3 regions of the Streptomyces sp. NPDC033178 genome follow, and region 3 is predicted to be linked to each of the others. Evidence: riboswitches for the same ligand, from Rfam matches in the RefSeq annotation. Region 3 holds a riboswitch; each other region holds the start of a gene.
What was found. Region 3 has a riboswitch for cobalamin ahead of ACZ5VQ_RS06265 (ribonucleoside-diphosphate reductase subunit alpha). Riboswitches for the same ligand answer to the same signal wherever they lie in the genome.
Positions count from the first base shown of each region.

Region 1: it holds a riboswitch for cobalamin, as region 3 does, so the genes downstream of both, metE (5-methyltetrahydropteroyltriglutamate--homocysteine S-methyltransferase) here and ACZ5VQ_RS06265 (ribonucleoside-diphosphate reductase subunit alpha) in region 3, are expected to answer to the same signal.
Region 2: it holds a riboswitch for cobalamin, as region 3 does, so the genes downstream of both, ACZ5VQ_RS15625 (cobalamin biosynthesis protein) here and ACZ5VQ_RS06265 (ribonucleoside-diphosphate reductase subunit alpha) in region 3, are expected to answer to the same signal.

Region 1 covers NZ_JBVIPT010000019.1:72,280-82,220, forward strand. The annotation lists gene ACZ5VQ_RS37655 (methylmalonyl-CoA mutase family protein) at 1-1,035, shown strand, start outside; gene scpA (methylmalonyl-CoA mutase) at 1,035-3,221, shown strand; gene meaB (methylmalonyl Co-A mutase-associated GTPase MeaB) at 3,227-4,213, shown strand; cobalamin riboswitch at 4,477-4,701, shown strand; gene metE (5-methyltetrahydropteroyltriglutamate--homocysteine S-methyltransferase) at 4,869-7,190, shown strand; gene bla (class A beta-lactamase) at 7,262-8,137, opposite strand; gene ACZ5VQ_RS37680 (TetR/AcrR family transcriptional regulator) at 8,396-9,040, opposite strand; gene ACZ5VQ_RS37685 (TetR/AcrR family transcriptional regulator) at 9,133-9,762, opposite strand.
Region 2 covers NZ_JBVIPT010000005.1:453,057-463,363, forward strand. The annotation lists gene cobN (cobaltochelatase subunit CobN) at 1-1,085, opposite strand, end outside; gene ACZ5VQ_RS15620 (cobyric acid synthase) at 1,082-2,614, opposite strand; gene ACZ5VQ_RS15625 (cobalamin biosynthesis protein) at 2,611-3,567, opposite strand; cobalamin riboswitch at 3,666-3,809, opposite strand; gene ACZ5VQ_RS15630 (hypothetical protein) at 3,932-4,153, opposite strand; gene ACZ5VQ_RS15635 (inorganic phosphate transporter) at 4,166-5,407, opposite strand; gene ACZ5VQ_RS15640 (lysozyme) at 5,582-6,325, opposite strand; gene ACZ5VQ_RS15645 (class II aldolase/adducin family protein) at 6,523-7,233, shown strand; gene ACZ5VQ_RS15650 (alpha/beta hydrolase) at 7,499-8,635, shown strand; gene ACZ5VQ_RS15655 (hypothetical protein) at 8,890-10,305, shown strand.
Region 3 covers NZ_JBVIPT010000002.1:527,364-537,670, reverse strand. The annotation lists gene ACZ5VQ_RS06295 (carbon starvation CstA family protein) at 1-972, shown strand, start outside; gene ACZ5VQ_RS06290 (YbdD/YjiX family protein) at 944-1,156, shown strand; gene ACZ5VQ_RS06285 (DUF3311 domain-containing protein) at 1,335-1,646, shown strand; gene mctP (monocarboxylate uptake permease MctP) at 1,643-3,274, shown strand; gene ACZ5VQ_RS06275 (nucleoside hydrolase) at 3,515-4,504, shown strand; gene ACZ5VQ_RS06270 (GNAT family N-acetyltransferase) at 4,614-5,132, shown strand; cobalamin riboswitch at 5,209-5,349, shown strand; gene ACZ5VQ_RS06265 (ribonucleoside-diphosphate reductase subunit alpha) at 5,489-7,921, shown strand; gene ACZ5VQ_RS06260 (ribonucleotide-diphosphate reductase subunit beta) at 7,921-8,964, shown strand; gene ACZ5VQ_RS06255 (hypothetical protein) at 8,877-9,113, opposite strand; gene ACZ5VQ_RS06250 (helix-turn-helix domain-containing protein) at 9,208-10,179, shown strand; gene ACZ5VQ_RS06245 (bifunctional albaflavenone monooxygenase/terpene synthase) at 10,195-10,307, opposite strand, start outside.

The DNA.
Region 1 (9,941 bases), on a different contig from region 3:
GCCTGTGCGCAGCTGGAGTTCCGGTACGCGGCCACCGCGGACCAGTTCCTGACCATCGCCAAGCTGCGTGCGGCGCGCAGGCTCTGGGCTCGGGTCGCCGAGGTCTGCGGGGCGCCGGGCGGGCAGGTGCAGCACGCGGTGACCTCGCCGGTGATGATGAGCCGCCGGGACCCGTGGGTGAACATGCTGCGTGCGACGGTCGCCACGCTGGCCGCCGGAGTGGGCGGCGCCGAGTCCGTCACCGTGCTGCCCTTCGACCACGCCCTCGGCCTGCCGGACGCGTTCGCCCGCCGGATCGCCCGCAACACCTCGACGATCCTGGTCGAGGAGTCGCATCTGTCCCGGGTGATCGACCCGGCGGGCGGCTCCTGGTACGTGGAACGCCTCACCGACGAACTCGCCCACGCGGGCTGGGAGTTCTTCCAGTCCGTCGAGCGGTCGGGTGGACAGGCGGCCGCCCTGCGGTCGGGCCTCGTCGGCGAGGAGCTGGCCGCCACCTGGGCGGCGCGCAGCGCGAAGCTGGCCAAGCGGCGCGAACCCGTCACCGGGGTCAGCGAGTTCCCGCACCTCGCCGAGCGGTTGGTGGCACGCGAGCCCGCGCCCGAGCCGCCGTCCGGCGGACTCCCCCGGGTGCGCCGCGACGAGGCGTACGAGAACCTGCGTGCCCGCTCCGACACCCACCTGGCGGCGACCGGCACCCGGCCGCGGATCTTCCTGGCCGCACTCGGTCCGGCAGCCGCCCACACCGCCCGCCTCACCTTCGCCTCCAACCTGTTCCAGGCGGGCGGCATCGAACCCGTCACGGAAGGCGCGTTCGAGGACAGCGGGGCCACCGAGGCCTGTCTGTGCTCCAGTGACGCGCTGTACGAGGAGCAGGCCGCCGAGGTCACCGCGTCCCTCAAGTCGGCGGGCGCCGCGCATGTGTTCCTCGCCGGGCGTCCCGGGCAGTACCCCGGTGTCGACGACTACGTCTTCGCGGACTGTGACGCCGTAGCCGTGCTCTCCGCCACCCTCGACCGCATGGGAGTGTCCTGATGAAACCGACGGGACCGATCCCCGATTTCTCCGGGATCGAGCTGGGGGTCCCGGCCGTGGACGGCGGCCCCGACGAGTGGCGCGACGCCGTCAAGAAGGCGGCCGGCGGCGACGACCTCCTCTGGGAGACCCCGGAGGGCATCGCGGTCAAGCCGCTCTACACCGGGCAGGACCTGGAGGGCCTGGACTTCCTGGGTACGTACCCGGGCGTCGCCCCGTATCTGCGCGGCCCGTACCCGACGATGTACGTCAACCAGCCCTGGACGATCCGGCAGTACGCGGGCTTCTCCACGGCCGAGGAGTCCAACGCCTTCTACCGCCGCAACCTCGCGGCCGGCCAGAAGGGTCTGTCCGTCGCCTTCGACCTGCCCACGCACCGGGGTTACGACAGCGACCACCCTCGGGTGACCGGTGACGTCGGCATGGCGGGGGTCGCCATCGACTCCATCTACGACATGCGGCAGTTGTTCGACGGGATCCCGCTGGACAAGATGACCGTGTCGATGACGATGAACGGCGCCGTGCTGCCGGTGCTCGCGCTCTACATCGTCGCGGCGGAGGAACAGGGCGTACCGCCCGAGAAGTTGGCCGGGACCATCCAGAACGACATCCTCAAGGAGTTCATGGTCCGCAACACCTACATCTATCCGCCGAAGCCGTCGATGCGGATCATCTCCGACATCTTCTCCTTCACCTCGCAGCGGATGCCCCGCTACAACTCCATCTCCATCTCCGGCTACCACATCCAAGAGGCGGGCGCGACGGCCGACTTGGAGCTGGCGTACACGCTCGCGGACGGGGTGGAGTACATCCGGGCGGGCCGGGACGCAGGGATGGACGTGGACGCGTTCGCGCCCCGGCTGTCCTTCTTCTGGGCGATCGGCATGAACTTCTTCATGGAGATCGCCAAGATGCGGGCCGCGCGGCTGCTCTGGGCCAAGCTGGTCAAGCAGTTCGACCCGCAGAACGCCAAGTCCCTCTCCCTGCGCACCCATTCGCAGACCTCGGGCTGGTCGCTGACCGCGCAGGACGTGTTCAACAACGTCACGCGTACGTGCGTGGAGGCGATGGCGGCCACCCAGGGCCACACCCAGTCGCTGCACACCAACGCCCTCGACGAGGCGCTCGCGCTGCCCACCGACTTCTCGGCGCGCATCGCCCGCAACACGCAGCTGCTGATCCAACAGGAGTCCGGCACGACCCGGGTGATCGACCCGTGGGGCGGCAGCGCGTACATCGAGAAGCTGACGTACGACCTCGCGCGGCGGGCCTGGCAGCACATCGAGGAGGTCGAGGCGGCGGGCGGCATGGCCAAGGCCATCGACGCGGGCATCCCCAAGCTGCGCATCGAGGAGGCCGCGGCCCGCACCCAGGCCCGGATCGACTCCGGACGTCAGCCGGTGATCGGCGTGAACAAGTACCGCGTGGAGACCGACGAGCAGATCGACGTCCTCAAGGTCGACAACTCCTCCGTACGCACCCAGCAGATCGAGAAGCTGCGGCGGCTGCGCGCGGAGCGCGACGAGCGGGCCTGCCAGGACTCGCTGGACGCCCTGACCCGGGCGGCGGGCGGTGAGGGCAACCTGCTGGAGCTGGCGGTGAACGCGGCCCGTGCGAAGGCCACTGTCGGCGAGATCTCCGACGCCCTGGAGAAGGTGTACGGGCGGCACGCGAGCCAGATCCGTACGATCTCCGGTGTGTACCGCACCGAAGCCGGCGAGTCCCCGTCCGTCGAGCGCACCCGTACGCTGGTGAACTCCTTCGAGGAGGCCGAGGGCCGTCGCCCGCGCATCCTGGTCGCCAAGATGGGCCAGGACGGCCACGACCGCGGCCAGAAGGTGATCGCGACCGCCTTCGCCGACCTCGGCTTCGACGTGGACGTCGGCCCGCTGTTCCAGACGCCGGGTGAAGTGGCCCGCCAGGCCGTCGAGGCGGACGTGCACATCGTCGGGGTGTCCTCGCTGGCCGCCGGGCACCTGACCCTCGTACCGGCGTTGCGGGAGCAGCTCGCGGAGGAGGGGCGCGAGGACATCATGATCGTGGTCGGTGGGGTGATTCCGCCGCAGGACGTGCCCACGCTCGTGGAGATGGGCGCGGCGGCCGTCTTCCCGCCCGGGACCGTGATCCCGGACGCGGCGTACGACCTGGTCGAGCGTCTGGCCACCGACCTCGGCCACGACCTCTGAGCCCCATGGCGATCGACCTCGACACCTATGTGAAGGGCGTACTCGACGGGAAGCGGGCGCTGGTGGCGCGCGCCATCACGCTCGTCGAGTCGACGAGGCCCCAACACCGGGCGATGGCACAGGAGTTGCTGACCGAGCTGCTGCCACACAGCGGGAGGGCGCGGCGGATCGGCATCAGCGGCGTCCCGGGCGTGGGCAAGTCGACGTTCATCGACGCGTTCGGCACGCTGCTCACCTCGCTCGGGTACCGGGTCGCCGTGCTCGCCGTCGACCCGTCGTCGAGCCGGACGGGCGGGTCCATCCTGGGCGACAAGACGCGCATGGAACGCCTGGCCGTCGACCCGGCGGCCTTCATTCGCCCCTCCCCCACCGCCGGGACGCTCGGCGGGGTCGCCAAGGCGACCCGGGAGTCGATCGTGGTGATGGAGGCGGCCGGTTACGACGTCGTCCTCGTCGAAACGGTCGGCGTCGGCCAGTCCGAGACCGCCGTCGCGAACATGGTCGACTCGTTCCTGCTCCTCACCCTCGCCCGGACCGGGGACCAGTTGCAGGGCATCAAGAAGGGTGTCCTGGAGCTGGCCGACGTGATCGCCGTCAACAAGGCGGACGGACCGCACGAGCGGGAAGCCCGGGGCGCGGCAAGGGAGTTGGCGGGCGCGCTGCGGTTGATGCACCCCGCAGACGCCGCCTGGACGCCACCGGTGCTGAGTTGCAGCGCCCGTGAGTCGACCGGCCTGGACACGGTCTGGGAGCGTCTCGAACAGCACCGTACGCTGCTCGACTCGACCGGCCGCCTCGCCGCCAAACGCCGTGACCAGCAGGTCGACTGGACTTGGACGATGGTGCGCGACGAACTCCTCGGCCGCCTGCACTCCGATCCCGCCGTACGCGCCCTCGGGCCCGGTCTCGAACAGCGGGTCAGGGACGGCGAGTTGACGGCCACACTCGCCGCCGAGCGCATCCTGCGGGCGTTCGGCGGCGAGACGGACTGAGCGGGACCGGGTCGGACCGGGCAGGACCGGAGTGAGCGGGACCGCGTAGGACGGGCCGCGGGTTCCCCGTGTATGCCCAGGGCTGAGGGGCCCGGCCCGTCACCGGTTGAGGGGCCGGTGGCAGTGGGGGACCGGGGCGGGCGGCGCCACAGGAGTGGGGCGGCGCCCGTCCAGTTGGCCTGGGCGGTGTCTCGTACGACCCGGTGTCTCGTACAGCCGTCCGGCATATGGGCAATGTTCCACGTCGTGAGGCCGCGACCCCTAGGCTGACCGGTGCAGCTGGTTCGCCCCGTCCGCCAGGCGGGATGCGTCGCAAGAGGGAACCCGGTGGGAATCCGGGACTGCCCCGCAGCGGTGAGCGGGAACGACCGCCGTCATACGCACTGGGCCCCGAGAAGCGGGGGCCTGGGAAGCGACGGCCAGTAGGTGTCCTCCGTACGGAGGGCGTGCTCGCGAGTCCGAAGACCTGCCATCTGCCCGTACGTGACCGATCGCGTACGGACAATCCCGGTGACCTCGTGGGCGGGTCAGGCGTACATATCCGGCGGACGACCGCGCCTTGCCGCGCGAGAGGTGTCTCTGCCGGGTTCGTCACCCCTTCGCGCCCACGTCCCGTCCCGGGATCTCAGGGAGACATCTCGCGAAGGAGAGTTCCGTGACATCGAAGTCCGCAGCCGCGGCGGCACGGGCCACCGTGTACGGCTACCCCCGTCAGGGCAGGGGCCGGGAACTGAAGAAGGCGATCGAGGGGTACTGGAAGGGCCGCGTCGACGCCGACGCCCTCCGGGCCACCGCCGCCGAACTGCGCCGCACCAACTGGCGGCAGCTGGCCGAGGCCGGCATCCACGAGGTGCCGACCGGCGACTTCTCGTACTACGACCATGTCCTGGACACCAGCGTCATGGTCGGCGCGATCCCCGGGCGCCACCGCGCCTCGGTCGAGGCCGACGCGCTCGACGGCTACTTCGCGATGGCCCGCGGCACCCAGGACGTGGCGCCGCTGGAGATGACGAAGTGGTTCGACACCAACTACCACTACCTGGTCCCGGAGTTGGGCCCTGACAGCGTCTTCACCGCCGATTCCGCCAAGCAGGTCGCCGAGCTCCGCGAAGCACTCGCGCTCGGTCTCACCGCCCGCCCGGTCCTCGTCGGACCCGTCACCTATCTCCTGCTCGCCAAGCCCGCGCCCGGTGTGGCCGCGGACTTCGACCCGGTGACCCTGCTGGACCGGCTGCTGCCGGTGTACGCCGAGGTCCTCTCCGATCTGCGGGCGGCGGGCGCGGAGTGGGTGCAGCTCGACGAACCGGCCCTGGTCCAGGACCGTACGCCCGCCGAACTGAACGCGGCCACGCGCGCCTACCGCGACCTCGGCGCGCTCACCGACCGTCCGAAGCTGCTGGTCGCCTCCTACTTCGACCGGCTCGGCGACGCCCTGCCGGTGCTGGCCAAGGCCCCGGTCGACGGCCTCGCCCTCGACTTCACCGAGGCGGCCGCCGGCAACCTGGACGCGCTCGCCGCCGTGGGCGGACTGCCCGGCAAGCGCCTGGTCGCGGGCGTGGTCAACGGGCGCAACATCTGGGTCAACGACCTCACCAAGTCCCTCGCCACGCTCGGCACCCTGCTGGGGCTGGCCGACCGGGTCGACGTGGCCACGTCCTGCTCACTGCTCCACGTGCCCCTCGACGCCACCGCCGAACGGGACATCGAGCCGCAGATCCTGCGCTGGCTCGCCTTCGCCCGGCAGAAGACGGCCGAGGTCGTCACCCTCGCCAGGGGGCTCGCCCAGGGGACGGGCACGATCACCGGCGAACTCGCCGCCAACCGGGCCGCCCTGGCCTCCCGCGCGAACTCGCCCATCACCCGCGACCCGGCCGTACGGGCGCGGGTCGGTGCGGTCACGGACACCGACGCCCGCCGCTCCCAGCCGTACGGCGAACGAGCCGCCGCACAGCGCGCCCACCTGAGTCTGCCCCTCCTCCCGACCACCACCATCGGCTCCTTCCCGCAGACCGCCGAACTGCGCGTCGCCCGCGCCGACCTGCGCGCCGGGCGCATCGACACGGCCGGCTACGAGGAGCGCATCAAGGCCGAGATCCAGGAGGTGATCTCCTTCCAGGAGAAGACCGGCCTGGACGTCCTCGTGCACGGCGAGGCCGAACGCAACGACATGGTCCAGTACTTCGCCGAGCAGCTCACCGGCTACCTCGCCACGCAGCACGGCTGGGTGCAGTCCTACGGCACCCGTTACGTCCGTCCGCCGATCCTGGCCGGCGACATCTCCCGCCCCGAGCCGATGACGGTGCGCTGGACGACGTACGCCCAGTCCCTGACCCAGCGCCCCGTCAAGGGCATGCTCACAGGGCCGGTCACCATGCTCGCCTGGTCCTTCGTCCGCGACGACCAGCCGCTCGGCGACACCGCCCGCCAGGTCGCCCTCGCCCTGCGCGACGAGGTCGACGACCTTGAGACGGCCGGGACTTCGGTCATCCAGGTCGACGAACCCGCGCTGCGCGAGACCCTGCCGCTGCGTGCCGCCGACCGCCCCGGCTATCTGGCGTGGGCCACCGAGGCGTTCCGGCTCACCACCGCAGGGGTCCGGCCGGCCACCCAGATCCACACCCACATGTGCTACGCCGAGTTCGGCGACATCGTCCAGGCGATCGACGACCTCGACGCGGACGTCATCAGCCTGGAGGCCGCCCGGTCCCACATGCAGGTTGCCCGCGAACTGGCCGCGCACGGCTATCCGCGGGAGGCCGGGCCCGGCGTCTACGACATCCACTCCCCGCGCGTGCCCAGCGCGGACGAGGCAGCCGCCCTGCTGCGCAAGGGGCTTGAGGCCATCCCGGCCGAACGGCTCTGGGTCAACCCCGACTGCGGCCTGAAGACCCGCGGCTGGCCCGAGACCCGGGCGTCCCTGGACAACCTGGTCGCGGCCGCCCATGCGGTACGGGCCGAACTGCCCACCGCCGACTGATCCGATACCTCCGACGTGGCGGCCGGGGACACGGATGTCCCCGGGCGCTGTGTCGGAGGCGCCCTGTCTCGTCAGGTGAGTTCCGCCGCCACCAGCGCTGCCGCCCTGGCGACCAGCGAGTTCTCCGTGGGCCCGTCGGCGGCGTACTTGGTCGACAGAACGGCCAGCACCAGGGGCGGCCGCCCGGGAGGCCATACGACGCCCACGTCGTTGGCGACCCCGTACGACGAGCCGCCCCCGGTCTTGTCCGCGAGGGTCCAGTCGCTGGGCAGGCCCGCGCGGAAGCGCTCGGTGTTGGTGGTGTTGGCGATCAGCCACCCGGTCAGCCGTTCGCGGTCCTCGGCCGGGAGCGCCCTGCCGATCACGAGCCGCGCGCCGGTCTGCCCGATGGCGCGCGGGCTGGTGGTGTCGGTCTTCCGCCAGGGTTCCGCCGAGTTCAGCTCGGGCTCCCACCGGTCGAGCCGGGTGATCCTGTCCCCGGTCGAGCGGGCGAACCGGGTGATCGCGGTCGGTCCGCCCAGCTCGCGCAGGAGGAGGTTGGCGGCGCCGTTGTCGCTCTGGGAGACAGCGGCGGAGCACAGCTCCTCGACCGTCATGCCGTTCGCGACGTTCTCGTCCGTGCCCGTGATCGGGGCGTAGCCCGCGGCCGTGACGTACTCCTTGGTGTACCGGATGCGCCGGGCCAGGAACTCGCCGTCACGGTCGAGGTCCCTCAGCACCGCCGCGGCCGTGAGCATCTTGAACACCGAGCACATCGGGAAGCGTTCGTCGGCGCGGTAGGCCACGGTCCGGCCGGTGGCCGTGTCGTGGGCGAAGATCCCCAGGCGCGCGGAGTACTCCCGCTCCAGGTCACCCAGCTGTCCCGCGAGGCTCTCTCCGCCGGGGGCCGAGGCGTGCGCCGCCGTCGGCACGGTGACCGCCAGCGCCGCTCCGGCGCCCAGGGCCAGCGCCGTACGACGGCTCGGGCGCGAGCTGAAGCGGGCGGCACGAGAGCCGGGACCGAAACCGGAACCGAAACTGGAACTGGAGGTGGTGCTGGAGGTGGTGCTGGAACTGGGACCGGAGCGGGATCCTGAGGTGTCCAAGGCCGTACTTCCTGTTCGTGCGGGCGTGACGTTCCTTCCGATGATCAAGACGCCACGACACGACGAACCGGTTGCCTAGCATCCCATACGCCATATACACCCTATGTGTCACATACGCCTCTACGCGTCGGCGGCCTCGGCGCGTTCCTCCGACGCCACGCTCTCGACGACCGCGGACGCCTCCTTCTCCGATACTCCCGCCGCGACCAGCGTGGCGATGGCGGTCCGTGTCCCGTCGTCCTCCCATGCCCCCGTGTTGACGCTTTCGAGCAGGGAGATGGCCAGGGCCTCCAGGCCGGAGCTGAGGACCACCGCCGGCAGGTGCTCGTGGAACACACCCGCGCGCTGCCCTCGTTCGAGGACGGCCGTCGCCACGTCCCGGGCCGGGGCCAGCACCTCGGACACCCTCTCCACGCCCAGATCCTGGCGGGCGAGTGCCAGGAGCAGCCGGTACCGGTCCCCCACCGACCAGATCGACAGGACGAACCGCGCGAACGCACGATCGGGTGCCTCGGCCTCGTCCGGCAAACGGGCCACGACGCCGCGCAGGGCCTCGGACGCCTCCTCGGCGAGAGCGTCCAGCAGGGCCGCGCGCCCCGGGAAGTGCCCGAAGAGCGTACGGCGGACCACGCCGGCCGCCCGGGCGATCTCCTCCAGGGTGACGTCGGGGTTCCGTCCGAGCTCCTGTCGGGCGGTGGCGAGGATGCGGGCCCGGTTGGAACGCGAATTGCTTCGCAACGGCTCACGGACCACGGGCTTGGGCACGGCACGTCCTCGCGGATGCAGGGGGTGGAAATGGCTATCCGATTCTCCCACGGAGGCGGACTACGGCTCCTGGGCCTGCCCGGACCCGTTCGTCAGCCGAGGTCGGGGAGTGGCCGCCGGGCGACGTCGTGGGCGTCGTCGGCCGGGACGCCCAGCATGCGCAGGACCATCTCGGCCAGGTTCACGGCGGCCTCGTCGCCGTCCATGTCCGGGCGGGTGAACCTCAGCTCCACCAGGGACAGCAGGGTCCCGCCCAGCGCGGTCAGCGCGACGGTCGGATCGACGGGGGAGAACCGGCCGGACGCGACACCGACCTCCAGGTCGCGCAGGGCACGGGGAGCGAGCCCGCGGTCGGAGTGGAGGGGCTCAAGGCCCCGGCGGCGCAGGACCTGCATCAGCTCCGGATGCGAATCGGCCATTCTGGCGCTGAGCCTGAAGCCCGCCGCCACGAGTTCCGCCGGGTCGTCGATCCCGCTCAGGCGCTCGTCGAAGGTCTGGCCGAACTCCTCCAGGGCGTCCGCGACGGCCGCGTCGAACAGCTCCGCCTTCGACGCGAAGTGGTTGTAGAAGGAGCCGAACCCCACGTCGGCGCGCTCCGCAATCGCCTGGATGCTCACGCCGGTGTCACCGTTCTCGGCGAGAATCCGCCGGGCCGCGCGCACGAGCGCCTGGCGTGTCTCGGCCGCCCCGCGCGGGGGCTCCGGCTGCTGGACGCCTGGCACCGGGTGATGGCCGAGTTCCCGCGCGCGGAACAAGGGGCACACGGCTTCCCGCAGACCAGCATGTTCGACTAGCCGGAGCTGGAGCGGCTGCTGCGCGACGCCCTGGCCCGCCGCCCGGAGTGCGATCTGCGGACCGGGGTGGAGGTCGTCGGCATGGGTGTCGGCACGGGTGTCGGCCC
Region 2 (10,307 bases), on a different contig from region 3:
AGAACCCGTACCGCCGAGGCGGGGGTGTCGAGGCCGACCGCGTTGCCTACCCGGGAGTGCTTGGTTGGATAGGCGGTGAAGACGAGCGCGAGCTTCTTCTCCGCGTTGGGCTTGTGCTTCAACCGGGCGTGGCGCACGGCGATTCCGGCGACCCGGGCGGCGCGCTCGGGGTCGGCGACGTACACCGGAACGTCGTCGGGACCCTGTTCCTTGAAGGAGAACGGGACCGTGATGAGGCGTCCGTCGAACTCGGGGATCGCGACCTGCATCGCCGCGTCCATGGGGGAGAGGGCGGCGTCGGACCCGGCCCAGGCGGACCGTGACGAGGTGAGGCAGAGCCCTTGCAGGACAGGGATGTTGAGGTCGGCGAGCGCGCCGATGTCCCAGGCCTCCTCGTCACCGCCCGCGGACGCCTGCGAGGCGTGCGTGCCGCCGGCGGCGAGAACCGTCGCGACCAGCGCGTCGGCCTTGCCGAGGATCTCGTACAGGCCCGCGTCGGCGTCGCGCAGCGAACCGCAGTACACGGCAAGGGCGTTCGCGCCCCGGGCCTCGATCGCGTCGCACAGGGTGTCCACGAAGGCGGTGTTGCCGCTCAGCTGGTGCGCCCGGTAGAAGAGCACGCCCACGGTCGGACGGCCCTCGACGTACGCGCGCTCGCCGTGGACCCCGAACTCGGGCATCTTCCGGGGCTCTTCGAAGCCCTCGCCCGTCAGCAGCACGGTGTCGGACAGGAAGCGGGCCAGCTCGGTCAGGTTCTCCGGGCCGCCCTCGACCAGATAGCGCAGCGCCTCCGCGACGACACCGGCGGGCACGGACGACTCGGCCATCAGCTCCGCGTCGGGGACGGACTCCCCGCCCAGCAGCACGGTCGGGATCCCGGACGCCTTGAGCGCGGCGAGCCCGTCCTCCCAGGCACGCTTGCCGCCGAGCAGCCGTACGACGGCGACGTCCGCGCCGCGGACCAGCGCGGGAAGCTCCTCCGCGACATCCACGCGGGTGGGATTGCCGATCCGGTACGCGGCGCCGGCGGCACGCGCCGCCAGCAGATCCGTGTCGGCGGTCGACAACAACAACACTGTGCTCATGCGGGTGCTCCCGGTGGAATGAAGGGCAGTCCTGTCGGCGCGCCGGACTCGATGAGCCGCCACAGCGCGTCCGTGTCCGCGTGTTCCTCGATCAGATCGCCGAGCCGGTCCAGCTGCTCCTCGCGCAGCGACCCGAACGACGTGCCGGCGGCCGGTACGAAGCGGCGCCCCGCGGCGGCCGCCACCTCGCGAAGGAAGGCCCGGCGGAAGCCGTCCGACTCCAGCGAGCCGTGCCAGTGCGTGCCCCAGACCTCGCCGACCCGGCAGCCGTCCAAGAAGGGTTCCCCGCCCGTGACATGGGCGACCCCGTGGTGGATCTCGTACCCCTCGACGGGCTCGCCGAGCGCCGCGCCGACGGGCCGGGTCAGGGTCTTCTCCCGCGCGAACCGCACGCGCACGGGGAGGAGTCCGAGCCCGTCCACCTGGCCTGCGCGCGACTCGACCTCGTCCTCGATGTGCTCGCCGAGGATCTGGAAGCCACCGCAGATACCGAGGACGGGACGCCCCTCCGCGGCCCTTCTGGCGAGGGCGTCCGCGAGGCCGCGCTCCCGCAGCCACTCCAGGGCCCTGACCGTGCCACGGGTGCCGGGCACGACGACCAGGTCGGCGTCGACGAGTTCTTCGGCCCGGTCCACGAACCGCACGACGACGCCCGGTTCGGCGGCCAGCGCGTCCACGTCCGTGAAGTTGGACATCAGCGGGATCGCGCAGACGGCCACCCGCAGGATGTCCTCGCCGACGGGGGAGGAGACCGCCGACTCCCGGACCGAGCCCCTCAGCGAGACCGCCATCCCGTCCTCCTCGTCGATGCCGAGACCGTGCTGGAAGGGCAGGACCCCGTACGTACGACGTCCGGTGAGGTTCTCGAGCATGTCGAGGCCGGGCTCCAGCAGGGACACGTCCCCGCGGAACTTGTTGACGAGGAACCCGGCGACGAACTCCTGGTCCTCGGGCGAGAGCAGCGCCACGGTTCCGAAGAAGGAGGCGAAGACACCCCCGCGGTCGATGTCGCCGACGACGAGCACGGGCAGCCGCGCGCCCCGCGCGATCCCCATGTTCACGATGTCCGTCCGCCGCAGATTGATCTCGGCGGGACTGCCCGCCCCCTCACAGATCACCGCGTCATACGTGCCCCGCAACTCGGCGAGGCACTCCAGCACGGTCCCGAGGAGCTGTTCCTGACGCCCGCCGTGATAGCCGCGGGCGCTCATCTCCCCGACGGGCCTGCCCATGAGGACGACCTGACTGCTCCGGTCGCTGCCCGGCTTGAGCAGTACGGGATTCATGAGCGCGGTGGGCTCCACGCGCGCGGCCTGTGCCTGCATGGCCTGCGCCCGCCCGATCTCGGCGCCCTCCCGCGTGACGAACGAATTGAGCGACATGTTCTGCGCCTTGAAGGGCGCCACCTTGACACCCTGCCGCACCAGCCACCGGCAGATCCCGGCCGTCACGACGCTCTTGCCCGCGTCGGAGGTGGTACCGGCGACGAGCAGCCCGCCACCCGTTCCCCCGCTCGTTCCCCGACTCATGACGTACGCCCCTTCGTGCGAAGGCTGTTGACGAGGAGCCGTCCGGCGACACTCACGCCGAGCGCGAGCAGGCCCACGCGCCGCGAGAGCCGCACGGCCCGCTCGATGTCCCCGACCTCCACGGCCCGCCCTTCACCGTTGAGTACGGGCCGGTGCTCGACCCTTCCCGCGTACGAGAGCGTCCCGCCCAGCCGCACGCCGAGCGCCCCGGCGAACGAGGCCTCGACGGGCCCGGCGTTGGGACTCGGGTGCTTGACGGCGTCGGCACGCCAGGCGCGTACGGCTCCGCGCGGATCGCTTCCCGTGACGGCCGCGAGGACGGCGGTGAGCCGCGCCCCGGGCCACCCCGCGACATCGTCGAGCCGCGCGGAAGCCCAGCCGTACCGCCGGTACTTGGCGGACCTGTGCCCGACCATGGCGTCGAGCGTGTTCACGGCACGGAAGCCGACGAGTCCCGGCACACCGGCCGCGGCACCCCACACGAGGGCGCCCACGACGGCGTCCGAGGTGTTCTCGGCGACGGACTCGACGACGGCCCGGGCGATCCCGTCGGCGTCCAGCGACTGCGGATCGCGCCCGCAGAGGTGGGGCAGCCGCTCCCGGGCCACCTCGATGTCCCCGGCGGCGAGCGCCCCGCCGATGGCCCGGGCCTCCCGCCCGAGCGAAGTCCCGCCGACGACGGACCAGGTGGCGGCGGCGGTCAGGGCGACGGAGGCGGCAGGAGAGGGACGCACGGAACGCCCGGCGAGCGCGGCGATCGAGGCGGCCCCGCCGACACACACGGCGGTGTGCAGAGCGCCCCACCCCCGGTGGTCCCGCCACAGCACCCGCTCCACGGCACCCGCGGCCCGTCCGAACGCGGCGACCGGATGCCCCCGGCGGGGATCGCCGAGCAGCAGGTCACCGAGGAGGCCGGCGGCGGCGCCGTACGCGAAGACGCGGTCGGCACGCATCGGTTCAGCCGACCGTCAGGTCGGGCACAACCGTCGCTGGAAAGGCAATTGGGCAGCCGCGCATGGCGATTTGTCCTCACTCAGGGTGTCCGCGCCCTGGTTCGACGAGACCGACGGCGAGAGTTCCTGGCTCCCGGGGTGTCGATTCCCCGGTAACAGTGGCGGGACCGCGCCGGATTCGCACCGGCTTCCTCTCCTGCCGCCGTACATGGCTCCGGCAGTCCACCACGCCCACGAACACCCGTCAACTTGCTGTTGACCTGCGACGGGAGAGTGTGCTGAGGCCCACACACGGACACGACTCCGCCCCGCCGACCGGGGGGTCGGCGGGGCGGAGCCGCGCGGGACGGAGGTGCCGGACGCGTCAGGCGACGATCAGATAGATCCCGTACGCCACCGCCGCCGCGCAGGCGGCGAAGCAGGCGTACGCGCCCGTGACCGCGAGGGTCGCGGTGTCGCCCTGGGCGGAGGCCGACTCGCGCTTGGAGAGGCCGACGATGCCGAGGGTGAAGAGGCCCACGAGGGCGACGGTGACGATGAGGCTGACTCCGAAGACGGAGCCGAGGGCTGCCCAGTCGATCTTCATGCTGTGGGTTCCTTACACCGTGGCCGTACGGGCGGGCTCGGTGGCGTCCGGGCCCGGGATGGTGGTTTTGAGGTCGTCGGCCGCGGCGACCGTGCCCGCCGGCGGCGGGGTGACGGCGGCGATGGCGGTGGTCACGACGCCGGCGGGCTCGCCGTTGACGTCGTTCACGTTGTCGACGGTGACGGGCTGGCGGCGGGAGAGCGTCCAGATGACCGCCGAGCCCGCGATCAGCAGCGCGCCGGTGAGGACGATGCCCCAGGTGCCCTGCTTGGTGAGGAACTCGGCGCCCGCGCCGACCAGACCGGCGGCGGGAAGCGTGAGGCCCCAGGCGACGAACATCCGGGTCGCGGTCGACCAGCGGACGACGCCCCCCTTGCGGCCGAGGCCCGAGCCCATCACGGCGCCGGAGCAGGACTGGGTGGTGGAGAGCGAGAAGCCGAGGTGCGAGGAGGCCAGGATGACCGTCGCGGCACTGGTCTGGGCGGCGAAACCCTGCGGCGGCGCGAGGTCGGTGAGGCCCTTGCCCATGGTGCGGATGATGCGCCAGCCGCCCAGGTAGGTGCCGAGCGCGATGGCGATACCGGCCGAGACGATGACCCACAGGGGAGGGTTCGACCCGGGCGCGAGCACACCGCCGGTGACCAGGGCGAGCGTGATGATGCCCATGGTCTTCTGCGCGTCGTTCGTGCCGTGGGCCAGCGAGACCAGGCCCGCGGAGGTGATCTGGCCCGCGCGGTAGCCCTTGGAGGTCGCCTGTTCACCGGCCTTGTTGCTGATGCGGTACGTCAGCCGGGTGGCGAGCATCGCGGCGAGGCCGGCCACCAGCGGCGCGGCGATCGCGGGGAGCAGGACCTTGGTGACGACGGTCGAACCGTTCACCGACGACCAGCCGGCCGACATGACCGCGGCGCCGATCAGGCCGCCGAACAGTGCGTGCGAGGAGCTGGAGGGCAGACCCAGGAGCCAGGTCAGCAGATTCCACAGAATGGCGCCGACGAGCGCCGCGAAGATCACTTCGGTGCGGATGCCCTCTTCGTTGATGATGCCGCCGGAGATCGTCTTGGCGACCTCCACGGAGAGGAACGCACCGACGAGGTTCAGCACGGCGGACATGGCCACCGCCGTCTTGGGCTTCAGGGCACCGGTCGAGATGGTCGTCGCCATCGCGTTGGCTGTGTCGTGGAAACCGTTCGTGAAATCGAACACGAGAGCGGTAACGATCACGATTCCGAGGAGGAGCGTGATGTGTTCCATTTACCCAGGCTTCTCTTGGACGTCAGTGGCACAGGGACCGTAGGCAACCTGGATGAACGGAAGATGAACTGAGGTGGGCGACAGGGTGGCCCAATAGAGGTGCCGCCACTCCGCTTGTGTCGGAGTGGCGGCAAGAGGTCTCGAACAGAGGCGGAATTCAGGGGTCCGCTACCCCTATCGTTCCCTCGCGAACGCCCTGAGCTGGTTCAGGGATCCGTTGAAGAGATTCTGGTCACCCGGCAGGCTGCCGCCGTTGTCGTACTGCCAGAAGGTCCAGAAGTTCCAGCCTGACGGCAGCGACCCCGCAGTCGAGCTGTAGCGGGCCAGCCAGAGCGGATGGTTCGCGGCGAACGCGGCGCTGTTGCCCGTGCACATCTTCCACCAGTTGTAGTTGGTGTAGATCACCGGCCGACGGCCGGTCTGCCGCTTCACCTCGTTGCTGAAGGCCTTGATCCAGCTGACCATCTTGCTCTTGCTCAGGCCGTAGCACTTCTTCTTGCCGTACGGGTTGTACTCGATGTCCAGCGCGGGCGGCAGCGTCCAGCCGTCCGCGCGCCAGCCGCCGCCGTTGCGTACGAAGTACGCGGCCTGTGTCGTCCCCGAGGACTTGTGCGGCAGTGCGAAGTGGTACGCCCCGCGGATGATGCCCGCGCCGCGTGCCCCGTTGTACTGCTGGTTGTAGTACGGATTGCGGTACGTGTGCGACTCGGTGGCCTTCACATAGACGAACTTGGCGCCTTTGCTCTTCGCGCTCGACCAGTTGACGTTCTTCTGGTGCGAGGACACGTCGTGGCCCTTGGGCTTGGCGGCCGCCGAGGCCGGCACCTCGGCGAGAGCGGTGCCGCCGAGCGCCAGCGTCGCGACGGAGGCGGCGACGAATCGGGCGCGCTGAAGGGACAGTTTGCGATCACGAGCCATGTTTCCCCCCCGGAATGGCGACGTGCACGAAAAATCTCCCAGAGGTTACTGGAAGATCCTTGAAAGCCCGTCGCATGCCGGTCATTCGCTCCCGGCAGGCGATTCATGCCCTTGTGCGACCTTTCGGATGCGTCGGTCGCGCCCTAAAGTGCCCTGCCCGCGCCGGGGTTGAGCCGCGCGGCTGGCAGGATCGCGGCATGGCTGAGCAGCGGCGGGACACAGGAGACGGACGGGACTCGGGGGAGCGGGACGCGCCCCCGGCGCGGGAGGCGCTGGAGCGGGCGTGGGACGACCTCGTGGCGACGGCCCGCCGGACGGCGGACGAGGGTCTGGTCGTCGGCACATCGGGCAACGTCTCGGTGCGCGTGGGCGACACCGTCCTGGTCACGCCGAGCGGAGTCCCGTACGACCGGCTGGCCCCCGAGGACCTCTGCGGGGTCTCCCTCGACGGCCGGCAGGTGCTCGGTTCGCTCGTTCCGACAAGCGAACTGCCCATGCATCTGGCGGTCTACCGTGCCACCGACGCGCGCGCCGTCGTCCACACCCACGCGGTGCACGCCACGGCCGTCTCGACCCTCGTCGAGGAGCTGCCGCTCATCCACTACATGGCCGCCGCGCTCGGCGGTCCCGTCCGTGTGGCCCCCTACGCCACCTACGGCACGGAAAAGTTGGCCGAGAACATGCTCCAGGCACTCCGGGACCGCACCGCCTGTCTCCTTCAGAACCACGGCACCCTCACATACGGAGCCTCTCTCCCCCAGGCCTACGACCGCACGGCCCAACTGGAGTGGATGTGCCACCTCTGGCTGACCGCCTCGTCCCTCCCAGGGCACACGCCCACGCTGCTCACCCGGGAACAGGTGGACGAGGTGGGGGAACGGCTGAGGGGGTATGGCCAGCGGCCGTGACGGGGAGAGGCCGGCGACCGGGATTGTCGGGGGAGGGCGGCAACCGTGATCGGAGGCCTGCAGCCGTACTGGCGGGGGTCCGCAACGGTGACTGGGCCTGGCCGGCGGTGGGGGTCGGGTGCGGCCGCCGACCCGACCGGTACCGCCGCCGTGCCTGATCCCCACAGCCACGGCGCTCAGCCGATACGCACCGTTCCGGCGGTGCCGAACCCGCATTCGCCCCATTTGACTGGCCGACAACGGGTTCCGTCAGGAGACTGGACCCGTGCGCACCGTGAATCCGACGGCAGCAGCCGTCACCGTCGCCATAGCCGGCGCAGCCACCGTCGCCGCCACGGTGGCGGCAGGCCGCTTCGCCAGCGACGCCGCGCTCAAGGCGCCGCCGGGCAAACCGCTGCCCACCGAACCCCGCCTCACCGTGCACTCCACGGCAGCGGGACAGATCACCCTGACCCGCGCCCTGGCCTCGCAGCGCCCGGGCCTGTACGGCCTCGGCGGCGACGGCAGCCACGCGGTCGTCGGCCCGCTCCTGAACGCCGCCCCGCACTCCGCCGACACGGTCGTACGCCGTCTGGAACGGGTCACGCACGGCACCCTGGAAGCCGGGGACAAGGTGTGGTTCACCCCGGGCGTGCACATCGGCAACCCGAGCTCCGCCCTCGGCCTCGACCACGCCGACGTGGACGTCCCAGGCGAACTGGGAGCCCTGCCCGCCTGGTTCGTGCCCGCCGCCCGCGACACCTGGGTGATCACCGTGCACGGCCTCGGCGCCACCCGCGAACACCCCATGAACGTCATGGAGTTCCTGCACCGCCACCAGTTCCCCGTCCTCGCTCTCGCCTACCGCGGGGACCTCGGCGCGCCCCGCCCTCCCGACGGCCTGAACCACCTGGGCGAGACCGAGTGGCGCGACCTGGACGCGGCCATCCGCTACGCCGTGCGCTACGGCGCCGAACGGGTCGTCCTGCACGGCTGGTCGACCGGCGCCACCATGGCCCTGCGCGCCGCGGCCCACTCGGCCATGCGCGAGAGGATCTCCGGCCTCGTTCTGGACTCGCCCGTCCTCAGCTGGGAGACCACGCTGCGCGCCCTCGCCAGGGCCCGCCGCACCCCCGGCGCCCTGCTGCCGCTGGCCGTCCGCGCGGCCCAGGGCCGCACAGGGCTGCACGGCGACCGCATTGAGGGCGCAGCCGACCCCCAGCGGCTCAAGGTGCCGATCCTCGTCCTGCACGGCCCGGACGACACGGTCGCCCCCTGGGGCCCTTCACGCCGCCTCGCCGAGCGCCGCCCCGACCTCGTCACCCTGCACACGGTCCAGGGCGCCCCGCACGGCGCCATGTGGAACGCCGACCCGGCCGGCTACGAAGAGGCGCTCCGCCGCTTCCTCACCCCCCTGATGTAGCGACTTCACCCAGAGCCTTCACCCGGAGCCTTCACTCAGAGCCTTCGTCCAGCGACCTCATCTCCTGACTCGGACCTCTCCCGTCCGCTGCCGGGGTGCCCGTTCCACCCGGTCCCGGACGTTCCGTTTAACTCCGTACCACCTACCCGTTCACGCCCCGGGAGCGCCCGCGGGGACCGGTGCGCAGGCCATCCCTGTGGCCCCTTGTGGCATTCCGTTTGGGTTTTCGGACCGTCAACCGGAAGACTGCCCCCGTGACGTCCCGTATCCCGCGCGACTCCAGGCTCCGACTCGTCCGCCCGCGAACCCTGGCCGCCGCCCCCCGAGCGATGACCCAGAGGCCCGCGCGCCGACCCGCACCCCGCCCGCCGGAGGGCACACCGGCACCCGCGGAACTCGCCCGCATGGCGCGCTCCGTACTCGCCGGCGCGGCCCGTGTCGCTCGCTGGGCCGACGCCGTCCTGAGCCCGGCCAAGGACCGCGAGGGCACCGCTTCCCGCGGCACCCCCGAGGGCACCGGCACACTCTCCGAGGCGACCGCCCAACGTGCCGCCGACGATCTGGCCCTGACCCCGGCTCAGGTCCGCGCGGACTGGGACACCGCACGTCTCGCGGGGCTCGTCGAGGTGCACGGCGGCATCGCGCGCCCCGGCTGGCGGCTGCGCGCCTGGAACCGCGACGACAGCGCCGTGCTGCGCGGCTGGGTCGCCCTCTTCGACGCCTGGTCGATCGCCCACCCCGGCCCCGACGGACGCGAGCCCGCCGCCGTCGCCGAGGTCGTCTCCGCGATGCCTCAGGTCCTCTCCTTCCTCCAGCTTTCCGCGGGTCCCGTCCCCGTACCGCAACTTCTCGACCTGCTCGAACAGCGCGTCACGGAACTGCGCACCGAGCGCTGCGAGATCCCCTACGGCCCGCAGCCCGAGCCCGTGGAGAGCCCCGCCGAGGACACCCCGCTGGCCCCTCTCCTCGACTGGGCGCTGCACGCGATCGCCGACGTGGGCGCCCTCACCTGCGCCGACGGCCAGGCCACGCTCACCCCGCTCGGCAGCTGGGCGGTCTGGGTCAAGCTGGAGCAGATCTGCGTCGCCGCGCAGAGCCCCGCCGGGAACATCGAGCAGGGCGCCGAGGACATGCTCCGCGGCTGCGCCCAGCTGCGGCCGAACGCGGCCCGCGCCGAGTACCGAGCCTGGCTCGCCGCCCGAACCGTCGGCAGCGCCGTCACCGAACTCCTCGACGCCGCCCGCGGCGAGGACGCCCTCCTGCGCGGACTCGCCTTCGAGGCCCTGCGCGTCGTCGGAGCCCCCGCCGAGCCCGATGTCCGCTCCGTGTCCGACGAGACCCATCTGCGGCCCTACGCCCTGCTGTGGCTCGCCGAGCACGACGGGCACGACCCCGAGGACGCCCACGAGGTACTGACCCGCGAGGAGGCGACCTGGCTGTGGGTCGACACCGCCGCGGCCGTCGCCGACCACGGCGAAGCTCCGCTTCTCGTACGGCACTTGGAGTCCGCCGTGCAGCCGACCGTGCCGGCGCTGCTCGACGAGGTGCGGGCGGTCGGGCATCCGCGGACCGTGCAGGTGCTGGTCGCGCTTGCCGCCGCCCATCCCGATCCGGCCCTCGCCAAGGCCGTGCGGCGGGCCGCGTTCCAGGTGCACACCGGGGGCAGCTAGCC
Region 3 (10,307 bases):
GGCCTGTACTTCGCGATGAACGCGCCGGCCGGCGTCATCGGGGACACGGTCCAGAACGCCTCACAGGTGGTGGGGAGTTGGGGCTATCAGATATCCCCCGAGGACCTGGCCGCCGCGGCGAAGAACGTCGAGGAGGCGTCCCTGCTGTCGCGGACCGGTGGTGCGCCCACCCTCGCGGTCGGCGTCTCGGAGATCTTCTCCGAAGTCACCGGGGGCGGTCTGCGCGCGTTCTGGTACCACTTCGCGATCATGTTCGAGGCGCTGTTCATCCTGACCGCGCTCGACGCGGGCACCCGCGTGGGCCGCTTCATGCTCCAGGACACGCTCGGCAATCTCTACAAACCCTTCAAGAATGTGAGCTGGAAGCCCGGACTGGTCATCACCAGCGGCATCGTCTGCGGCCTCTGGGGCTACTTCCTGTGGGTCGGCGTCCATGAACCGCTCGGCGGGATCAACCAGCTGTTCCCGATCTTCGGCATCTCCAACCAGCTCCTTGCGGCGGTCGCGCTGGCCGTCTGCACGACCCTGCTGGTGAAGTCCGGACGCCTCAAGTGGGCCTGGATCACGGGGATTCCGCTCGCCTGGGACGCCACGGTGACGCTCACCGCGAGCTGGCAGAAGGTGTTCTCCAGCGACCCGCGCGTCGGCTTCTTCAAGCAGCGCTCGGTCTACCAGGACGGCATCGACCGGGGCGAGCTCATCGCGCCCGCCAAGAGCATGGACGACATGCACACGATCGTCACAAACTCCACAGTCGACGGCGTCCTGGCGGCGGTCCTCGCCCTGCTCATCGTGATCGTCATCGCGGACGCGACGAGGGTGTGCATCCGGCACATACGCCGTCCCGCGCTCTCCACGCTCAGCGAGTCGCCCTACGTCGAGTCGAAGATCGTGGCCCCGGCCGGGCTGATCCCGACCAAGGAGGAGAAGGAGGAGGAACGCGATGCGGTCGGCGCTGCACCGGGCGGCTAGCCGGGCGGTCAGGGGCGTGCGCTGGTACGTACGGGAGCTCACCGACGAATCGGCGTACGACCGGTATGTCGCGCATGTGCGCAAGGGTCACCCCGACGCGGCCGTGCCGTCGCGGCGGGAGTTCGAGCGGATGCGCACGGACCGTCAGGAGGAGGACCCCCGGCAGGGTTTCCGCTGCTGCTGAGCGCGATGTCCGCTCGCTGTCGGGCTCCGCGCTCGGCAGCGAGCGACCGTGAGCAGCAGTTGGCGGCACTGAGCGGAACGCCGTATCCGTTATGCGGACAGGGGTTCCATAAAGCGGAACCGTCCCTTAGATTTCCTGCGCGTTGCACAGGTGATCAGTGAGGGGACGGAGCCGCAGTATGTCTGAAGCGCCGGATGCGCCAAGAGCGCCCGAAGGGAAACCGCCGGTGGAGACCCCGCCGGTCGTGCCCCCGCCTGTCGTCACACCGGTCCGTGTGGTGATCGCCGTCTGTCTGGTCGCGCCGTTCGTGGCGATGCTCTGGGTGGGCTCGTACGCGAAGGTCGACCCGACCTTCATCGGCATCCCGTTCTTCTACTGGTACCAGATGCTGTGGGTGTTCATCTCGACCGCGCTCACGATGATCGCGTACAAGCTGTGGAACCGTGACCAGCGCGCCCGCAAGTCCCAGAAGGAGGGCGCGTCCGCATGAACGACGGCGTGAACGGCGTGGCACTCGCCGTCTTCATCCTCTTCTTCCTGGCCGTCACGGTCATGGGCTTCCTGGCCGCGCGCTGGCGCAGGGCCGAGACCGACAGTCTCGACGAATGGGGCCTGGGCGGACGGTCGTTCGGCACCTGGGTCACCTGGTTCCTGCTCGGCGGCGACCTCTACACGGCGTATACGTTCGTGGCGGTCCCGGCGGCGATCTACGCGGCGGGCGCGGCCGGCTTCTTCGCCGTGCCGTACACGATCCTCGTCTACCCGCTGATCTTCACGTTCCTGCCCCGCCTGTGGTCGGTCTCGCACAAGCACGGGTACGTGACGACGTCGGACTTCGTACGCGGACGCTTCGGCTCGAAGGGCCTGTCGCTGGCCGTCGCGGTGACGGGCATCCTCGCGACGATGCCGTACATCGCGCTCCAACTGGTCGGCATCCAGGCCGTCCTGGACGTGATGGGCGTCGGCGGCGGCGAGGACACCAACTGGTTCGTCAAGGACCTACCGCTGCTCATCGCCTTCGGTGTGCTGGCGGCCTACACGTACTCGTCCGGTCTGCGCGCACCCGCCCTGATCGCGTTCGTGAAGGACACGCTGATCTACATCGTCATCGCGGTGGCGATCATCTACATCCCGATCAAGCTGGGCGGCTTCGACGAGATCTTCGCCAAGGCGGGCGAGGCGTACAGCCAGACCAACCCGGCGACGGGCGCGCCACGCGGTGCGCTGGCGCCGGGCGAGGCGGGCCAATGGACCTACGCCACGCTGGCGTTGGGCTCCGCCCTGGCCCTCTTCATGTACCCGCACTCGATCACGGCCACGCTGTCGTCGCGCAGCCGTGAGGTGATCCGGCGCAACACCACGATCCTGCCGCTGTACTCGCTGATGCTGGGCCTGCTCGCGCTGCTCGGGTTCATGGCGATCGCGGCCGGGGTCAAGGTCAGCAACGGGCAGTTGGCGATCCCGCAGCTCTTCGAGGACATGTTCCCGGCATGGTTCGCGGGGGTTGCCTTCGCGGCGATCGGTATCGGTGCGCTCGTGCCCGCGGCGATCATGTCCATCGCGGCGGCGAACCTCTTCACCCGCAACATCTACAAGGACTTCATCCGGCCCGACGCGACGCCCGCCCAGGAGACCAAGGTCTCCAAGCTGGTCTCGCTGCTCGTGAAGGTGGGTGCGCTGGTCTTCGTCCTGACCATGGACAAGACCGTGGCCATCAACTTCCAGCTGCTGGGCGGGATCTGGATCCTGCAGACCTTCCCGGCGCTGGTCGGCGGGCTGTTCACCCGGTGGTTCCACCGGTGGGCGCTGCTCGCGGGGTGGGCGGTCGGCATGCTGTACGGCACGGTGGCTGCTTATGGGGTGGCTTCGCCCACGCAGAAGCACTTCGGTGGTTCCTCGAAGGAGATTCCCGGGATCGGGGAGATCGGGTACATCGGTCTGACGGCGTTCGTCCTGAACGTGGTCGTGACGGTCGTCCTGACCTTCGCCCTCAAGGCCCTCAAGGCGCCCGAGGGCATCGACGAGACGTCCCCCGAGGACTACACAGCGGACGCGGGCGACAAGGGTGTGCAGGTCGAGCTGCCGCCGGCGACGGCGGGGGCGGGGGCGGGGCACTAGCCTTTTTTCGCCCCCGCCGCCCCTACCCATTCCCGTCCCTTCCTCGGGGGCTCCGCCCCGAACCCCCGCTCCTCAAACGCCGGAGGGGCTGACTATTAGCCCGTCCGGCGTTTGAGGACGAGGCCGTTCAGGCCGAAAGGGGGGGTCTGGGGGCGCAGCCCCCAGGGACGGGACGGGTAGGGGCGGCGGGGGCGACAACTGCCCCTGGCGGCACGGCAGTCCGCGGTTACGCTGGGCGTCATGAGCGTTGGTTCGCCGATCGTCCTCGACAGTGATCCCGGCATAGACGACGCCGTGGCTCTCCAGTACCTCCTGGGCACAGGCAGGTGGGACCTCAGGGCCTACACCTCCGTGGGCGGCAACCTCCCCGCCGAGCAGACCTACCGCAACGCCCGCGCCCTCGCGAGAGCCCTCCGTATCGACACCGACATCCCGGTCCACCGCGGAGCGGCCCGCCCCCTCACCCGCCTCCCGTACACGGCCGCCGGCCACTTCCACGGCCCCGAGGGCCTCGGCCACGAGACACTCCCCGACTCGACCGCCGCACACCTGACGGAGTCCTCCGCACAGGCACTGCTGCGGCTCTCCCGGGAGCACGAGGGCGAGCTGACGGTGTGCGCCACCGGCCCGCTCACCAACGTGGCCATCGCGCTCCTGGAGGACCCGGCCTTCGCCCACCGAGTGAAGAAGTTCGTGTTCATGGGCGGCAACGCGCAGGTGCCCGGAAACATCACCCCGGTCGCCGAGTTCAACATGTGGGCGGACCCGGACGCCGCCGAGGTGGTGCTCTCCTCGGGCATCCCGTTCACCATGGTCGACCTGGACGCCTCGCACCGCTGGCTCTTCGGCCCCGCCGACCTCGCCGCGCTGGAGGCTGCGGGGGCGGGCACGGCGCTCGCGGCCCGGCTGCTGCGGTTCTACATCGACTCCTACCGCCGCCACGGCGGAGGCGACTCCTGCCCGCTGCACGACCCGCTCGCCGTGGGCGTGTGCGCGGACGAATCCTTCGTGACGCTCGCGGAGGGAGCCGTCGTCGTCGAGTGCGCCAGCGAACTCACCCGCGGCCAGACCGTGTTCGTCCCCGCGGCCGCCCAACGGAACTACTACACGGAGTCGCCCGCCCTGACCGCCCGCACCCGCCACACGGGCCGCGTGGCCCTCGGCCCGGGCCCACGCGACTTCACGAAGGACTTCGTCACGGCCCTGCCGCAGTGGCCGGCCGTGGGCTGAGCCCGCCCCCTCGGACGCCCCTGGCACCGGCGCGACGGCCCCGGCACCGGCACCGGTGCGCGAGAAACTCGGCGGCCCCTTGCCGTACCCCTCCGGCACACTGCCAAGCATGGACATCGTGATCAGACGGGCGAAGCCCGAGGAGTACGAGGCTGTGGGCGAGATCACCGCGCAGGCCTATCTCGGGGACGGGCTGCTCGACTTCGGGGAGAGCGACGAGTATCTGGGCGAGCTGCGGGACGTGGCGAAGCGGGCCGCCGCAGCGGACGTACTGGTGGCCGTGGTGGGGACAGGCGCGGGCGAGCGGGTCGTCGGCTGCGTGACCTTCGTCCCGTCCGGCGGTCCGATGGCCGACATCGCACGCGAGGGCGAGGCCGAGATACGGATGCTGGCGGTCGCGAAGGAGGCCCGCGGGCACGGCGCCGGAGAGGCTCTCGTGCGCGCCTGCGTCGACCGCGCCCGGGCCACGGACGGCTGCGTACGCCTCGTGCTGTCCACCCAGCGCACCATGCACAGCGCCCATCGCATCTACGGACGCCTCGGCTTCACCCGCGCCCCGGACCGCGACTGGAACCCGATCCCGGACCTCGACGACATCATGCTGCTCACCTACGAGTTGACGCTCTGACACATACCGATACACCCTCCGAAGCCGATACGACACACAACATGTGGGGGTGCTTCCCGAGCCCGGCACAAGATGTATGCTCATGCTCGTTGTCGCCGCAGGGGAATCCGGTGCAAATCCGGAACTGTCCCGCAACGGTGTACTTGTGCATGTCTGTCCCCAGGGGAGAGCCGTGCGCCTGGTCAGTCCGAGGACCTGCCGACAGCGTGCCCAGGCCACCCGGCCCGGGTGCCATGACGTCCGGGCCTCGCGGAGTGGGCCGGTGGACGCGGCGTACCGCTGCGCAGAGCGTGTACCCCCGTGTGCCCCGAACCCCTCTCCCCGCAGGCCCCGTGCCGAGCGAGGGAGAGCCCCACGTGACCATCGCGCCAGCCGATCCGGTCTCAGCGAAAGCGCCCCAGTACCAGCAGGACAGGGCCGAGGCCGACGGACCGGGAACCGTGTTGCTGCGGACCCTGACCGACCTCACCGCCGACCTTCCCGACGCCGATCCCGGCAGGGTCGCCGCCGCCGCGCTGCGCGGCCGGTCCTCCGTGGGGGCCGACGGGATCACCGCGGAGCTGCGCGAGCTGGCCACGGAGGCGGCCGCGGGCCTCATCTCCGAGGACCCCGTGTACTCGAAGCTGGCCGCCCGTCTGCTGACGATCGGCATCGCCGAGGAGGCCGCCTCGCAGGGGGTCAGGTCCTTCTCCGAGTCCGTCGCGGTCGGCCACCGCGAGGGCCTGATCGCCGACCGCACCGCCGAGTTCGTACGGACCCACGCGGCCCGTCTGGACGCGCTGATCGACCTCGAAGGGGACGACCGCTTCGGCTACTTCGGCCTGCGCACGCTGCACAGCCGGTATCTGCTGCGGCACCCGATCACGCGGTCCGTCATCGAGACGCCCCAGCACTTCATGCTGCGCGTGGCGAGCGGTCTCGCCGAGGACACCGTGCTCGATTCAAAAGCGGGGACCCGCGCCCTCGACGAAGTGGCCGCGCTGTACCGGCTGATGAGCCGCCTCGACTACCTGCCGTCCTCCCCCACGCTCTTCAACTCCGGTACGCGGCACCCCCAGATGTCGTCCTGCTACCTCCTCGACTCCCCGCTGGACGAGCTGGACTCCATCTACGACCGGTACCACCAGGTGGCCCGCCTCTCGAAGCACGCGGGCGGCATCGGCATCGCGTACTCCCGTGTCCGCTCGCGCGGTTCCCTGATCCGCGGGACGAACGGGCACTCCAACGGCATCGTCCCGTTCCTGAAGACGCTCGACGCCTCGGTCGCCGCCGTGAACCAGGGCGGCCGGCGCAAGGGCGCGGCCGCGGTCTACCTGGAGACCTGGCACTCCGACATCGAGGAGTTCCTGGAGCTGCGCGACAACACCGGTGAGGACGCCCGCCGTACGCACAACCTGAACCTCGCGCACTGGATCCCGGACGAGTTCATGCGCCGGGTGAACGAGGACCGCGTGTGGTCGCTGTTCTCGCCGTCGGACGTGCCCGAGCTGGTCGACCTGTGGGGCGAGGAGTTCGACGCCGCCTACCGCAAGGCGGAGGACCAGGGGCTCGCCAAGAAGACCATCCCGGCCCGCGATCTGTACGGCCGCATGATGCGCACCCTCGCGCAGACCGGCAACGGCTGGATGACCTTCAAGGACGCCGCCAACCGCACGGCCAACCAGACCGCGCTGCCCGGCCACACGGTCCACTCCTCCAACCTCTGCACGGAGATCCTGGAGGTCACGGACGACGGCGAGACGGCGGTCTGCAACCTCGGTTCGGTCAACCTCGGCGCGTTCGTGATCACGGCCCCCGGGGCCACCGAGGTCATCGACTGGGAGCGGCTGGACTCGACCGTCCGTACCGCCGTCACCTTCCTCGACCGGGTCGTCGACATCAACTTCTACCCGACCGAGCAGGCGGGCCGCTCCAACGCCAGGTGGCGGCCGGTGGGCCTGGGCGCGATGGGTCTGCAGGACGTCTTCTTCAAGCTGCGGATGCCCTTCGACTCCGCCGAGGCCAAGGCGCTCTCCACCCGGATCGCCGAACGCGTCATGCTCGCCGCGTACGAGGCGTCCGTCGACCTCGCCGAGCGCAACGGCCCGCTGCCCGCCTGGGAGAAGACCCGTACGGCACAGGGGGTGCTGCACCCCGACCACTACGACGTGGAGCTCAACTGGCCGGAGCGCTGGGCCGCGCTGCGGGAGCGGATCACCTCGGTCGGCATGCGCAACTCGCTGCTGCTCGCGATCGCGCCCACCGCGACGATCGCGTCCATCGCGGGCGTCTACGAGTGCATCGAGCCTCAGGTCTCCAACCTCTTCAAGCGCGAGACCCTCTCCGGCGAGTTCCTCCAGGTCAACTCCTACCTGGTGGCGGAGCTGAAGAAGCTCGGCGTGTGGGACACCCAGACCCGGGAGGCGCTGCGCGAGTCGAACGGCTCGGTGCAGGGCTTCACATGGGTGCCGCAGGACGTGCGCGATCTGTACCGCACGGCGTGGGAGATCCCGCAGCGCGACCTGATCGACATGGCGGCGGCCCGGACCCCGTTCCTGGACCAGTCCCAGTCGCTGAACCTGTTCCTGGAGACGCCTACCATCGGCAAGCTCTCCTCGATGTACGCGTACGCCTGGAAGTCGGGGCTGAAGACGACGTACTACCTGCGCTCGCGCCCGGCGACGCGCATCGCCCGTGCCGCGGGTTCCTCGTCGGCCGCGGGCGCCCCCATTCCCGTACAGGCGACTCCCGACGAGGACGCCGTCGCCTGCTCACTTGAGAACCCCGAGTCCTGCGAGGCCTGCCAGTAATGACCACCGCTCCCGAGAACACAGAGAACGCCGAGAAGGTCCAGAAGAACCTGCTCGACCCGGGCTTCGAGCTGACTCTGCGTCCCATGCGCTACCCGGACTTCTACGAGCGCTACCGGGACGCGATCAAGAACACCTGGACCGTCGAGGAGGTCGACCTCCACTCGGACGTCACCGACCTGGCGAAGCTGTCACCGGGCGAGCAGCACATGATCGGCCGGCTGGTCGCGTTCTTCGCGACGGGCGACTCGATCGTGTCGAACAACCTGGTGCTGACGCTCTACAAGCACATCAACTCCCCCGAGGCGCGGCTGTATCTGAGCCGTCAGCTCTTCGAGGAGGCGGTGCACGTCCAGTTCTACTTGACGCTGCTCGACACCTACCTGCCCGACCCGGCGGACAGGGCGGCGGCCTTCGACGCCGTCGAGAGCATCCCGTCCATCCGCGAGAAGGCCGAGTTCTGCTTCAGGTGGATGGACTCGGTGGAGAAGCTGGACCGGCTGGAGACCAAGGCCGACCGCCGCCGCTTCCTGCTCAACCTCATCTGCTTCGCCGCGTGCATCGAGGGGCTGTTCTTCTACGGTGCCTTCGCGTACGTCTACTGGTTCCGCAGCCGGGGTCTGCTGCACGGTCTGGCGACGGGCACCAACTGGGTGTTCCGCGACGAGACGATGCACATGAGCTTCGCCTTCGAGGTCGTGGACACCGTCCGCAAGGAGGAGCCGGAGCTCTTCGACGACCGGCTCCGGGAGCAGGTCACCGACATGCTCCGGGAGGCCGTCGAGGCCGAACTGCAGTTCGCGCGCGACCTGTGCGGTGACGGCCTCCCGGGGATGAACACCGACTCGATGAGGCAGTACCTGGAGTGTGTCGCCGACCAGCGCCTGACGCGCCTCGGCTTCGCTCCGGTGTACGGCTCCGAGAACCCCTTCTCCTTCATGGAGCTGCAGGGCGTTCAGGAGCTGACCAACTTCTTCGAGCGCCGGCCTTCGGCGTACCAGGTGGCCGTGGAGGGTTCGGTCGGCTTCGACGAGGACTTCTGATCCTTGCGGTGTCCCTGCTCGGCCTCCCTGAGCTGACGGTCGATGCGCCGGTCGCGCACGATGCCGATCACCGAGGGGAGGACGAGCAGGACCAGGATTCCGAGGACGAAGAGCATTGAGATCAGGCCTTCCAGCTGTGTCGTTTCCATGGACACCACTGTCGCGCCGATTGCTCCTTACCGTGAGTGGCAGTACTGCCGCACACCCTCGATTTCCTGCCAGATCGGGTGCACACTGGGAAACATGCTCAACAACGTGGCTGTCGTCCTGCTCGACGGTGTGCATCCTTTTGAACTCGGTGTGGTCTGCGAGGTGTTCGGCCTCGACCGCAGCGACGAGGGGCTGCCGGTGTACGACTTCGCGGTGGTCTCCGCGGAGACTCCGGGCGCGAGCCTCAGCACCCACGTCCCCGGGTTCACGGTCGCCACTCCGTACGGGCTCGACCGGCTGGAAGAGGCCGACCTGGTCGTCGTACCCGCCGGGAGCACCTACGCCGTGCGCGAGTATCCGCCCGAGATGCTCGACGCACTGCGCCGGGCCGTGGACCGCGGGGCCCGGGTCCTGAGCGTCTGCTCCGGGGTCTTCGTGCTGGGCGCCGCCGGGCTCCTGGACGGGCGGCGCTGCGCCGTGCACTGGCAGCACGTGGACACGCTGGCCCGGCAGTACCCGCGGGCGAGGGTCGAGCCGGACGTGCTGTACGTGGACGACGACCCGGTGGTCACCTCCGCGGGCACCGCGGCCGGCATCGACGCCTGTCTGCACATCGTCCGCAAGGAGCAGGGCCCCGAGATCGCCAACGCCATCGCCCGCCGCATGGTGGTACCCCCGCACCGGGACGGCGGCCAGGCCCAGTACATCGAGCGGCCGCTGCCGCGCTCGCAGTGCGACACGGTCGGCGAGGTGCTCGCCTGGATGGAGCGCCACCTCGACGAGGAGGTGACCGTCGAACAGCTCGCCGCTCGCGCGCTCATGTCCCCGCGCACGTTCGCCCGCCGCTTCCAGCAGGAGACGGGCACGACCCCGTACCGCTGGCTGCTGCGTCAACGGGTGCTGCTGGCACAGGAGTTGCTGGAGGCCACGGACGAGACCATGGACTTCATCGCGGACCGCACGGGGTTCGGGACCGCTGCCGCGCTGCGCCACCAGTTCGTCCGCCTGCTCGGGACGACCCCGAACGCGTACCGGCGCACGTTCAGAGGCTCCGAGGCCGCCTGAACGTGCGCCGCGCACTCAGCGGGCCACCGCCCTCAGCAGCAGCCGGTGCGGCCGCAGCGTGATGCCGACCCGGGTCGTGTCGTTGGAGTCGGACACCTGCTCCAGGCGCCAGCGCGAGGCCACCGCCG